Regions from separate parts of the Bacillus sp. JJ1127 genome, predicted to be linked through region 1. Evidence: riboswitches for the same ligand, from Rfam matches in the RefSeq annotation. Region 1 holds a riboswitch; the other holds the start of a gene.
What was found. Region 1 has a riboswitch for FMN ahead of V7183_RS11265 (ECF transporter S component). Riboswitches for the same ligand answer to the same signal wherever they lie in the genome.
Positions count from the first base shown of each region.

Region 2: linked by a shared signal. The riboswitch ahead of ribD (bifunctional diaminohydroxyphosphoribosylaminopyrimidine deaminase/5-amino-6-(5-phosphoribosylamino)uracil reductase RibD) and the one ahead of V7183_RS11265 (ECF transporter S component) in region 1 are both predicted to bind FMN.

Region 1 is NZ_JBALQK010000100.1:25,523-31,836, reverse strand. It holds gene V7183_RS11280 (cob(I)yrinic acid a,c-diamide adenosyltransferase) at 220-801, shown strand; gene V7183_RS11275 (peptidoglycan DD-metalloendopeptidase family protein) at 886-1,500, shown strand; gene V7183_RS11270 (hypothetical protein) at 1,530-2,213, opposite strand; FMN riboswitch at 2,468-2,605, shown strand; gene V7183_RS11265 (ECF transporter S component) at 2,769-3,347, shown strand; gene V7183_RS11260 (ferredoxin) at 3,466-3,714, opposite strand; gene V7183_RS11255 (helix-turn-helix domain-containing protein) at 4,022-5,083, shown strand; gene V7183_RS11250 (RecQ family ATP-dependent DNA helicase) at 5,073-6,314, shown strand, end outside.
Region 2 is NZ_JBALQK010000009.1:7,827-14,140, reverse strand. It holds gene V7183_RS01610 (LacI family DNA-binding transcriptional regulator) at 1-140, opposite strand, end outside; gene V7183_RS01605 (GNAT family N-acetyltransferase) at 253-729, opposite strand; gene V7183_RS01600 (alpha/beta hydrolase) at 816-1,739, shown strand; gene V7183_RS01595 (DUF2552 family protein) at 1,756-2,001, opposite strand; partial or broken gene V7183_RS01590 (CDGSH iron-sulfur domain-containing protein) at 2,105-2,346, shown strand; FMN riboswitch at 2,539-2,683, shown strand; gene ribD (bifunctional diaminohydroxyphosphoribosylaminopyrimidine deaminase/5-amino-6-(5-phosphoribosylamino)uracil reductase RibD) at 2,990-4,102, shown strand; gene ribE (riboflavin synthase) at 4,084-4,728, shown strand; gene V7183_RS01575 (bifunctional 3,4-dihydroxy-2-butanone-4-phosphate synthase/GTP cyclohydrolase II) at 4,741-5,934, shown strand; gene ribH (6,7-dimethyl-8-ribityllumazine synthase) at 5,967-6,314, shown strand, end outside.

The sequences.
Region 1 (6,314 bases):
TAGATCGTTGTACATGATTAACAGATACAAAAGTTCTACTGTTTTTTATTCTTGTTGAGTTATAATAGTTTCTCAATTGAATAAAGAGTAGTAGGACTTTTTGTTTTTTCTCCCGGTTCTGAGGAGAGTTGTTTTTGATTGAATCAAGTGAAATTTAGGCGATTTAGATATAATAATGAGTGAATCGATAGAAACGAAAAAGAGAGGTGTGAGAATAAGTTGAAATTATATACAAAAACCGGAGATAAAGGACAAACGAGTGTAATTGGAAGGCGGGTTGATAAGGATCATATTCGTGTTGAAGCATACGGTACGATTGATGAGGTGAATTCTCATATTGGATATGCGATGACTATGCTGCAGAACGGGCAATTTAAAGACATTTATAGTGAACTTGAAAATATTCAGCATGAATTGTTTGATTGTGGCGGAGATTTAGCGATTGTAGAGAAAAAGATACCTTATAAAGTAAAAGAAGAGATGGTTATATATTTAGAAGAACGAATTGATCATTACATAGAGGAAGCTCCTCCGTTAGAACGTTTTATTTTACCTGGAGGGAGCGGGGCGTCTACAGTGATTCATATTGCTCGTACAGTAACAAGAAGAGCTGAGCGGAACATTGTATCATTAGGGAAACAAGAAGAAATGAATGAAATGGTCTTGCGATATATGAATCGATTATCCGATTATTTATTTGCAATTGCTAGGGTGATTAATACACGTCTACAAATAAAAGATGTTGAATATAATCGAAGTGCAATCGTGTTTCGTGATAAAGAAGAGAAGAAAGTGGAATGAGCCACTTTCTTTTTTTGTATACTTTTTTTCGTATTATACCACAATAGAGAAAGTATGACGGTTATTAGAAAACGGAGGATATATATGAAAGCTTTAAAAGTTAGCGTAATGATGCTGGGATTGTTATTTATATCTCAATTACATGTTTACGCTGAGGACAAACAGTGGACATGGCCTGTTGATGGAAGAATTAGTGATTATTTTGGAACAAGGCATGGAAAACACTATGGAATTGATATAGCAGCCCCAATTGGAACACCAGTTGCGGCTATTCAAGGTGGTGTGGTAACGAAATCTTATTTTTCAAATAGTTATGGACATGTTGTTTTTATTAAGCATGGAGAATATGAAGCTGTTTATGCTCACCTAAATAAGAGATATGTAACTCAAGGGACTCGTATTGCAAGAGGAGAATTGATTGGTGAAGTAGGAAATACAGGTGAATCACGAGGGGCGCATCTACACTTGGAAGTCCATCATGGACGTTGGACAATTGAGAAAAGAAATGCAATGAATCCTTTGCTTGTCTTGAATGAGGAAAAACACCAAGTAGTTTCATCATCACTATATGTCGTGCAAAAGGGAGATACGTTGGCTCGGATTGCACGTAAGTTTGGGACGACAGTTGATGCGATAAAAGCAAAAAATGAGTTGAGGAAAGACCAAATTTATCCAAATCAAAAATTGTATATTAATTAAAACAAGAGCTAGTCGAACTAGCTCTTGTTTTACCAAAAAATAAAGACACATATAAATCCAGAAATAGCTAAATAGCTATAATAGTAAAAGACTTTTGCTCTCGTTTTTTCTTTCGTTCGAAATAATACAATGGTTGGTTCGATTAAGCCGATCGTGAAACATAATAGGCCAAGGAGCATACAACCGATAGAAAAAGAATACAAGGCAACTTGTACTTGAAATGGAAGGAACCATTTTAATGAAAATGCGATAAGTGCGGTATAACAAATGCTGCCAATGTATTTGTTTAATGTTGTATTAGAACGAAAACCTGGAAGCTTTTTAAAAAAGGACCGGGAAACAACCTCAGTTTGTAGAGATGTGTGTTCCTCTATTATTTTTTGAGCTTCTTTTCCTTTATGAAAAAGAGATAGAATCCAGTTGCGTTTCCCTTGGAAAACGAATTGTGAGGTTGTTAAATAGTGATCGACCTTCACTTTTTCCCAACTTTTCCATGTGTGACGCTCACATAACTTCAGTTTACTTTCTGTTTGCTTATCATACTGATAAATGCTTATGCCTTCTTTATCAAAAGTAGCATAGTATGTTTCGCTTGAAAATGTGCCTAAATCAATTGGACAGTAGAAAAGTAATTCTTTTTTTAAATAAAAGTATTCTTTTCGTAAGTTTTTTTTCATCGTTTCTCGAATAGAGTGTCTTTTCTCTTTCTTCATGACATTTCCTCCATATTAAGAAAATGCTCTTATCTTAACAATTCAACATCTTATCACTTTTCTGTATGAATGACTAGGGAATTGAGTAGGAAAAAGCCGAATGATAAAAAATATGGGTTGTATTGTAAAATAGTTGGACGAAATTTTTTGTTGAGAATAAGGGGGGGTAATTAACTTACTTTTAATAAGCTACAATCTTTTTTGTTCACAACTGTATTATATTGGTGTATAATAGGAGAGAAAATAGAATATCGGTCTATCTTCGGGGCAGGGTGAAAATCCCGACCGGCGGTGATGAATAATTATTTTTCGTTCTAAGCCCGCGAGCCGTTAAGGCAGGATTTGGTGTGATTCCAAAGCCGACAGTATAGTCTGGATGGGAGAAGATGGAGGTTCAAGCGTTCAAAAAAGATAAGTGTTTGAACGTCTATTTGATGTGCCTAGAAATTCTCCCTTTGTGTAAAGCACAAAGGGTTTTTTCATGATATGAAAAAATAGGCATAGCAGAACCTTTCCACTTTCCATGAGATGATCGATGGAAAAGGAGAGAGAAGGATGAAACAAAAAAACAGTGTAGTACAAATGGTGAGTGTAGCGATGCTAAGTAGTATTGCGTACCTGCTTATGATGTTGGATTTCCCATTTCCAGGGCTTCCACCGTTCTTAAAAATTGACTTTAGTGATGTACCAGCTTTAATTGCAGCGATTATTTTTAGCCCGGTTGCAGGGGTGGTTGTAGAAGCGATAAAAAATATTCTTCACTATGGGATTCAAGGTAGCTTAACGGGAGTTCCTGTTGGAGAAATAGCAAATTTTATTGCAGGGTGTCTATTTATTGGTCCAGCAGCTTTCCTATTTCGGAAGCATCGCACAGTCAAAAGTTTAACAACAGGGTTGATGTTAGGGACAATTACTATGGCAGTCATTATGAGTGTACTAAATTACTTCATCATTTTACCGGCTTACACTTGGTTTTTAAATTCACCAGCTATGTCTAGCGGTGCTATGCGACAAACAATTGTAACAGCGATATTGCCATTTAATCTAATTAAAGGAATTGTTGTAACGGTCGTATTTGTAGCACTGTTTTCACGCTTAAAAGTATGGGTATTTGCAAAAATGAAAAACGCATAGAAATTTTGGCCATCAGAGGTAAAGATACTGCTGATGACCTTTTAAATGGTAAGCTAGATAAATAACAAAAAATCCCCCTCATAAAGATGAGGGGGGTTTTTTGAAGTTAATAAAAAGACTATTCGAATTTTAAAGCGTCACCGTCAAATGATTCGTCAGCAACTTTAATTGAGTCAGTTGGACAACCTTCAAATGCATCCATCATGTCATCAATTAATACGTCTGGAATTTCAACGATACCTTGGTTATCATCTAATGTTACAAATGCAATACCTTCATCATCATAGTCATAAATGTCTGGTGCAGCAGCTCCGCAAGCTCCGCATGCGATACAAGTATCTTTATCAACGATTGTATATTTTGCCATCTTTTTTCCCTCCTGATCATATGTATGTGAAAATATTCGCTATACAAATTATAACCTTATTGTAAAACGGTTTTTTAAACTTTTCAACATAAAATTATAATGATAATCCTTATCAATTAGAGTGTCAACTTATTTTTAATTTATTTCACAAGATTTTCGAAATGCCTAAATGCCAAGCAGTTTGATACAATAGTAAATATAAAGAGGAACTTTTATCAGTGAAGCATCCTAAGTAATGGGTAGCTTTCAACAATTCGGTGTTTGCAGTCAAGTAATGGACAAATCTTATTGAAAGGCGGAAGCGGTAATGCAGTTACAATATACTTTGTTATATTGTTTAAAACAATTGAATGGTGAAAGAACCGTTTCTTCCATTTACTATCTATTGAAAGGAAAACGTTCTTCACAAACATTACAAGATGGGAATATGTTTCAAATTTCTTTTCTTTTTGGAATATATAAAGCATTAACAAGGTACGATTATAATCAGGAAATTGCGTGTATTTTAAATGCAGAATGGATTGAAATTGTGCATGAAAATACATATGTATTAACAAGTGCTGGAGAGAAGCAATTAAATGGTTGGGAAAAAGCATTGCCCTTTCCGCAGCATTTACACGGTTTACATTATGGTGCTCTTGGTGAAGCTTTTTGGAAGAAGCTCTCATTAATCATTCAAACGGTGTCGAACTTACAACAGCAAAATACAAGATTCATTCCGATTCAACAAGATACAGAGGTAACGATGTGGGTTAAGGAATTTCTCATTGGGTTACCATACGTAAGGAGTGAACTTGCAACAGGACTGTGGGAAGAAATGCATCGACTATTAAAAGAAGTTGATCCAGTAGAAGCAACAATCCTGACCTATCGCTTAACTGGGTATGAACGAATTGGATATACATTGCAACAACTTGCAGAAATTACAAAACAAGATGTGTTCCGCGTACATCTATTATTTTGGGGCACGATTCATTTCTTTATTCAAGCCGTTCGTAAAAAGGAAAAAGAGTTTCCTTTATTGACAAAAATTATTTCCTATCCGAATGAAAGAGCAGATTTATTCAGTTTGTCAACGAGGAAGACGTATCAACTTTGGAAACAAGGCCGTTCTTTAGAAGAAATTGCAACAATTAGAAATTTAAAGCCCGCAACGATAGAAGATCATTTTGTTGAAATAGCGTTAAGAGAACGAGATTTTTCTATTGAGATGTTTGTAGAAAAGAATAAGATAGAGCAAGTGAAAAAAGTTATTGAAACATTACAAACACGCAAGTTACGTGTATTAAAGCAAGCGGTAGGAGAAGAAATTTCTTATTTTGAGGTCCGTCTTGTGTTAGCGCAGATGGAGGGTACAAATGAGACTTGAAGAGCATTTGAATAAGTGGTTTGGATATACTGAATTTCGTCAAGGACAGAAAGGTGTTATTACAGATTTGCTACAGGGGAAAGATGTTGTAGCAATGCTTCCGACTGGGAGAGGGAAATCTATGTGTTATCAACTTCCAGGTCTAATGCAAGAGGGGACAGTGCTGGTTGTATCCCCTTTATTATCTTTAATGGAAGATCAGGTTACACAGCTTAAATATGTCGCGAAAAATCGTGTAATTGCGTTTAATAGTTTTCGGACATTAAGTGAGAAAAGGAAAGCGATTAAAAATTTAGCATCGTATAAATTTGTCTTTGTTTCACCTGAAATGTTGCAATCTGAATTGCTAGTAAAGGAATTAAAAAAGATTCATATTTCCTTGTTTGTTGTAGATGAAGCACATTGTATTTCACAATGGGGATATGATTTTCGGACGGACTATAAAAAGTTAGATCAAGTTATTGTAAGTATTGGTCATCCACCTGTATTGGCACTAACAGCTACAGCAACAAAGGAAGTATTGCAAGATATTGTAGAGAGTTTAAAGCTTACCAATGCAGCTGAACATGTATATTCAATTGATCGTCCAAATATTGCAATGGAAGTACAATTTGTACAAACAATAGAAGAAAAAAAAGAAATGCTTCTCTCACACGTTACGTACTTACAAGGGCCAGGAATTATTTATTGCTCTAGTAGAGCTTGGACGGAGCGTTTAACAGAATATCTACGGAGTAAAGGTATAACAGATGTCGCTTTTTATCATGGTGGAATGGAGCATGAAGAGCGAATGTTAATCCAGCAACAATTTATGAATGATCAGTTGCAACTTGTTATATGTACAAGTGCTTTTGGAATGGGGGTAAATAAGCCAAATACGAGGTATATTATCCATTTCCATTATCCCACCAACATAGCCTCCTATTTACAAGAAATCGGTAGAGCAGGGAGAGATGGAGAAGCAAGTATTGCCATTTTACTATGTAGTCCACTGGATCATGATTTGCCAATCTCTATTATTGAAGATGAATTGCCAAATAAACAACAAATTCAATTTTTATTTTCTCTATTACAAGAAAGAATGTTTCAAACGAAAGTATTACCAATAGAAGATGTAGAAGAAATTTGTTATAATGCAGCAAGATTTAATGAGCAACACTGGCGTTTCGTACGTTATCATTTAGAAAAGATGAAAATCATACAACAGAGAAAGCTCATGCTAGAGTGCTTG
Region 2 (6,314 bases), on a different contig from region 1:
GGTCTATAGTGTAATTCCTCAATTGCTTGCTTTACTTGTTTTACTGTATCTTCATGAACATACCCTTTTTCATTAATTACTCGTGAAACGGTTGCGACTGAAACACCGGCCAATTTTGCAACATCACGTATGGTTGCCACATCGTCACCCCTTAATATGGTAATAGCTTACAATTTTAAACTAAAACAAAATATGACATTCGTCAAGGTAATTGTTTTATATTTCTGAAAATTGTTACATAAAACAAACTTTTTACAACTTACATTCTAGTTGGATTTCATGCAAGATTTCGATGTTATCATAGCCAACAAATGGAATTTCTTTCTTTATCTTTCGTGCCTCTTTCACAGCATCAATATACAAATTTGTCATTGTAAAATCACGCTTCTGATAAAAACGAAGTGCATTTGTATTGTCATTTGTAGTAATTAACCATACCTTTTTACAACATTGTTCCCGAGCCATCTCAATTACACACTCTACAAGCTTTGTTCCAATTCCTTTCTTTTCTTCAAGGCTATCCAATGATACAATCTCACAAATACTCTCTGTTAATTCGAAGGTTATAATTCCTACTATTCTGTTATTTTCAACTGCAACAAAACCAGGTAATTCGTCTAAGCGATGAGCTCTTCCCCTTGAAACCATCAGTGTACTTCCCCAATTCTCACACATAAACAGCCGAATTGTTTCTCTCATTTCTTCTGTAATTTTTTGTATGTGAACCATGCTCTACTTCTCCCCTTTTTCCATCATTGTGATACAATATAAGTGTATCACAATGATGGAAAGGTATTTGGAGGATGAGGTAAGGTATGAAACGTTTTTTCACAGCATTACTCACTATACTAGGTGCGTTAATTGGCATTGGTATTTTCTTTACCAATAAAGTAATGTATTTAAAGAAAAAAACAGAGGAAGAAATTTTAGAGCGTGAAACGAAAAAACATTTTCGTTTAGAAGATTTTAACGCGGTTCCAAAAGAAGAAATTCACATTCCTTCTCAATTTGGATATGATATTCACGGATACTACATTCCTGCTGGTCATTCCAATAAATTTATGATTTTTTGTCACGGTGTAACTGTAAACAAAATAAACTCTGTCAAATATGCAAACTTATTTTTAAGTAGAGGATATAACGTATTTATTTATGACCATCGTCGCCACGGTAAAACAGGTGGTAAAACGACGAGCTATGGTTATTATGAAAAACACGATTTAAAGTCTGTAGTTGACTGGCTAAAAAATCGCTTTGGAAAAGACATTATCTTAGGTATTCATGGTGAATCGATGGGAGCTGCAACACTTCTTCAATATGCAGGACTCGTAGAAGACGGCGCCGATTTCTATATTGCAGATTGTCCTTTCTCTGATTTTCACGGGCAGCTACAACACCGTTTAAAGGCTGAATTCCATTTACCAAAATGGCCATTATTGCCTTTAGCAAATGCATTTTTAAAAGTGCGTGATGGCTATACGATACGTGAAGTTTCACCAATTGATTGTATAAAGAATATAAACAATCCCGTTCTCTTTATTCATAGTAAAGACGATGATTACATTTTATGCGATATGACAAAAGCACTCTATGAAGCAAAAGAGAACAATAAGCAACTCTATATTGCAGAGCATGGTGCACACGCTTGCTCTTATAATGAAAACAAACAAGAATACGAAGCTGCAATCGATCAATTTTTAGGAACATATGTAAAAGAAACAAAAAACAGGCTTGCGTAAGCCTGTTTTTTTCATGTTACTGCGCTAAAACATCTGTAACTTGTTCCATATTTTCCGCAATCCACTTCACTGCCTCATCAAGCGTTGGGAACTCCGTCGTTTGAAAGGTTACCTCATCTTGAAGCAGCCACACATCTTTCTGTTCTTGTCCCACACCTGCAATCGACCAATGAAGTAAACTGTATGGATGGTTATCATTCAAAAATGATGCCCAAGTGCGCTCATTTGCGATATTTTGTAGTGTAAGTAATTGTTTATCCATGTTTCGTCACCTTACTATAGTCAATTATAAACGTTATTATAACACTCTCCTCTGCTTGAGACAAAGAGAGGTTTTTTTATTGTCAAGTTTCCCCTCCAATTATATGATAGACTTAAGCGTTTGGAAGGAGGGATAAAGTTGGCAAAAGTACAAATTAAAGTGAATGATAATGGCTCGTTTCGCATTACAGGGGATGTGGAATTAGTTGATTCACAAGGGAATGTATTCCCAGCAAAACCTGCATTTTCTTTATGTCGCTGCGGTTTATCAAAAAACATGCCTTATTGCGATGCTTCACATAAAGGGAAATTTGAATCTATCGTTCGCGCTCCAGAAACAAAATAACCATTAAGAAGCATGTACATTCATTTGTACATGCTTCTTATATGTCCCGTAGCGGACAATATTTCCTACTAAATATTGTTTTCCTTCTCTCATCTATCAATGGTTTTTCCGCCCTTCATTTTCATACAATTCTTCACATTCAAATATTTTTTGCTATCCTTTTTTCTTTTTTGTGCTATAATGTGAGCAAACAGCATCCTTCGGGGTCGGGTGAAATTCCCAACCGGCGGTGATGAAGTGCACACTTCTAAGTCCGTGACCCGTTTTCAAGTTTGGAAACGGTGGATCTAGTGAAACTCTAGGGCCGACAGTATAGTCTGGATGGGAGAAGGATATGTTTTCTAGTGCTTATATATAGCGAATACACTCTTATTTTGGCATACACATTTTTAAAGATTCTCTTTACTGTATATGTTTTATTTCATATACCTATGTTTTTATGCTGAAATAAAAAGATACGACTAGCGTATGAAAAATTGATAGTTTGCTAGGCTTCTTTCTAATGCAAAAATATCAAGCATCGTTAGGTTTCTTTCCTATACTTTCGTATTCGAACTATATTTCTAGAAATCACGTCTCCCAAACCCCAAGGATAATAATATCCTTGGGGTTTTTTGATTTTTTCTTAGGAGAGGTGAAGCGAATGACAGACCAAGAATATATGAGGATTGCCCTACAGTTAGCACAAAGTACTATGGGGCAAACGAGTCCAAATCCAATGGTCGGTGCTGTTGTTGTAAAAGATGGAAACATCGTCGGAATGGGTGCCCATCTCCGTGCAGGTGAAGAGCATGCAGAGGTTCATGCCCTTCAAATGGCAGGTGATCAGGCGTATGGCGCTACTGTATACGTAACCCTTGAGCCATGCAGTCATTTTGGAAAAACACCGCCATGCTGTGAGTTGCTCATTGAGAAGCAAGTAAAACGTGTTGTAATTGCTTCTCTCGATTCCAATCCACTTGTTTCAGGTAGTGGCAAAAAACGGTTACAAGATGCAGGGATCCATGTAACGACTGGTGTTCTTGAAGAGGAATCCCTCTCATTAAACCGATACTTTTTTCACTACATGAAAACAAAACAGCCATTTGTAACAATAAAGACCGCAATGAGTTTGGATGGAAAAATAGCGACCGTTACTGGAGAAAGTAAATGGATTACAGGTGAAAAAGCTCGTAAGGACGTTCATCAATACCGTCATACACACGATGCCATTCTTGTTGGCGTAAATACTGTGATAACCGATAATCCACATTTAACAACCAGGCTTCCAAACGGTGGACAAAATCCGATTCGAATTATTTTAGATACACACTTACGAATTCCGCAGTCCTCTCATGTCATTACTGATGGGTTAGCGCCAACATGGATCATTGTTGGAAAAAATGTAAGAAAAGAAAAAATAGATGCTTATGAATCTCAAAATGTATCTGTATTTCAGATGAAAAAGAGTCAAATTGAAGTACGGGACCTCCTTTCTCTTCTTGGAGAGAAGCAAATTCTTTCACTCCTTATTGAGGGGGGACAATCGGTCCATGCAAGCTTTTTAGAAGCTAAATGCTTCAATGAAATCGTGACCTATATAAGTCCAAAATTAATTGGTGGAAAAGATGCACCAACTTGGTTTGGTGGTACTGGTTTTATAAAACTGCAAGATGCACTTTCCTTAGAAATTCAAGAGATGAAACAAATTGGCGATGATATAAAAATCATTGCAAGTAAGCGAAGTGAGGTGCCTACATGTTTACAGGGATTGTAGAAGAGCTAGGAACTATTTCGAATATAAAGCAAAGCGGAGAAGCAATGGAACTAACCATCCATGCAAATTCGATTTTATCCGACGTCAAATTAGGTGATAGTATCGCTGTTAACGGAATCTGTTTAACCGTTACTTCTTTTACCGCATCTTCTTTTACTGTTGATGCCATGCCTGAAACAATGAAATCAACGTCACTTTGTATGCTAAAGCCTCGTTCTAAAGTGAATTTAGAACGAGCAATGGCTGCAAACGGACGCTTTGGTGGGCACTTTGTCACAGGTCATATTGATGGAGTCGGTACCATTGTAAGTAAAAAACAGCACTTCAATGCTATATATTACAAAATTGGAATTCCAAATGATTTACTTCGGTATTGTTTACAAAAAGGATCTGTGGCTGTTGATGGTACAAGTTTAACAATATTTGATATAGATGAATCTTCCATTACAATCTCACTCATCCCGCACACAGTAAGCGAATCTATTATTGGTGAAAAGGTAGCTGGAGATATTGTGAACATTGAATGTGACATGATTGGAAAATATATCGAGCATTTTATTTCAAAGCCAGCAAAGCGAGGTAGTTCAGTTACAGAAAGTTTTTTACAAGAAAACGGATTTCTATAAGGGGGATACACAATGTTTCATCGGATTGAAGAAGCACTAGAAGATTTAAAACAAGGAAAAGTCGTTATTGTATGTGATGATGAAAACCGCGAAAACGAAGGCGATTTTATTGCTTTAGCAGAGTACATTACACCAGAAACAATTAATTTTATGATTACACATGGCCGTGGTCTCGTCTGTGTACCAATTACGGAGCAATATGCAGAGCGCTTACAACTAGAGCCTATGGTGTCCCATAATACAGATTCTCATCATACTGCGTTCACAGTAAGCATTGATCATATTTCTACAACAACAGGCATTAGTGCCCATGAACGTGCGGCAACTGTGCGCGAATTATTAAATCCAGCATCTAAAGGAAACGACTTTAATCGTCCTGGGCATATCTTTCCGTTAATTGCAAAAGATGGTGGCGTTCTTCGGCGCGCAGGACATACCGAAGCGGCTGTTGATTTAGCGAAATTGTGCGGTGCAGAACCGGCGGGTGTCATTTGTGAAATCATAAATGAAGACGGTACAATGGCGCGTGTTCCTGATCTGTTCCAAGTTGCAAAACAATTTGATATTAAAATGATTACCATTGAAGATTTAATCGCCTATCGCCGCCATCATGAAACGCTCGTAACAAGAGAGGTTGAAATTACATTGCCAACAGATTTCGGTACGTTTCATGCAATCGGCTACTCTAATTCATTAGATCAAAAAGAACATATCGCTCTTGTAAAAGGAGAGATTTCAACAGATGAACCCGTTCTCGTACGCGTTCATTCCGAATGCTTAACTGGCGATGTTTTCGGCTCATGCCGCTGCGATTGTGGCCCACAACTTCATGCTGCTCTTGCTCAAATTGAGCGTGAAGGAAAAGGTGTTCTTCTTTATATGAGGCAAGAAGGCCGCGGAATTGGGCTACTTAATAAACTCCGTGCATACAAGTTACAAGAAAAAGGACTAGATACTGTGGAGGCAAATGAAAAGCTAGGTTTTCCAGCAGATCTTCGCGATTACGGCATTGGTGCACAAATTTTAAAGGAGCTAGGTTTACAAAAGCTGCGACTATTAACGAATAATCCAAGAAAAATTGCTGGCTTGCAAGGTTATGAATTAGAAGTTGTTGAACGCGTACCATTGCAAATGCCCACAAAAGAAGAAAACAAAACATATTTACAAACAAAAGTAAAAAAATTAGGTCACTTATTAAACTTATAATCTATTCATTATAATTAAAGGAGAGATATATTATGGTATTCGAAGGTCATTTAGTTGGTACAGGATTAAAAGTCGGAGTTGTTGTTGGACGTTTTAATGAATTTATTACGAGTAAACTATTAGGCGGTGCATTAGATGGATTAAAGCGCCATGGTGTAGAAGAAAACGACATTGATATCGCATGGGTTCCAGGGGCATTTGAAATTCCATTAATCGCTAAAAAGATGGCAAATAGCGGCAAATACGATGCAGTCATTACACTTGGTACAGTAATTCGTGGTGCTACATCGCATTATGATTATGTTTGTAATGAAGTAGCAAAAGGTGTTGCATCTCTATCACTGCAAACAGGAATTCCGGTTATCTTTGGTGTATTAACA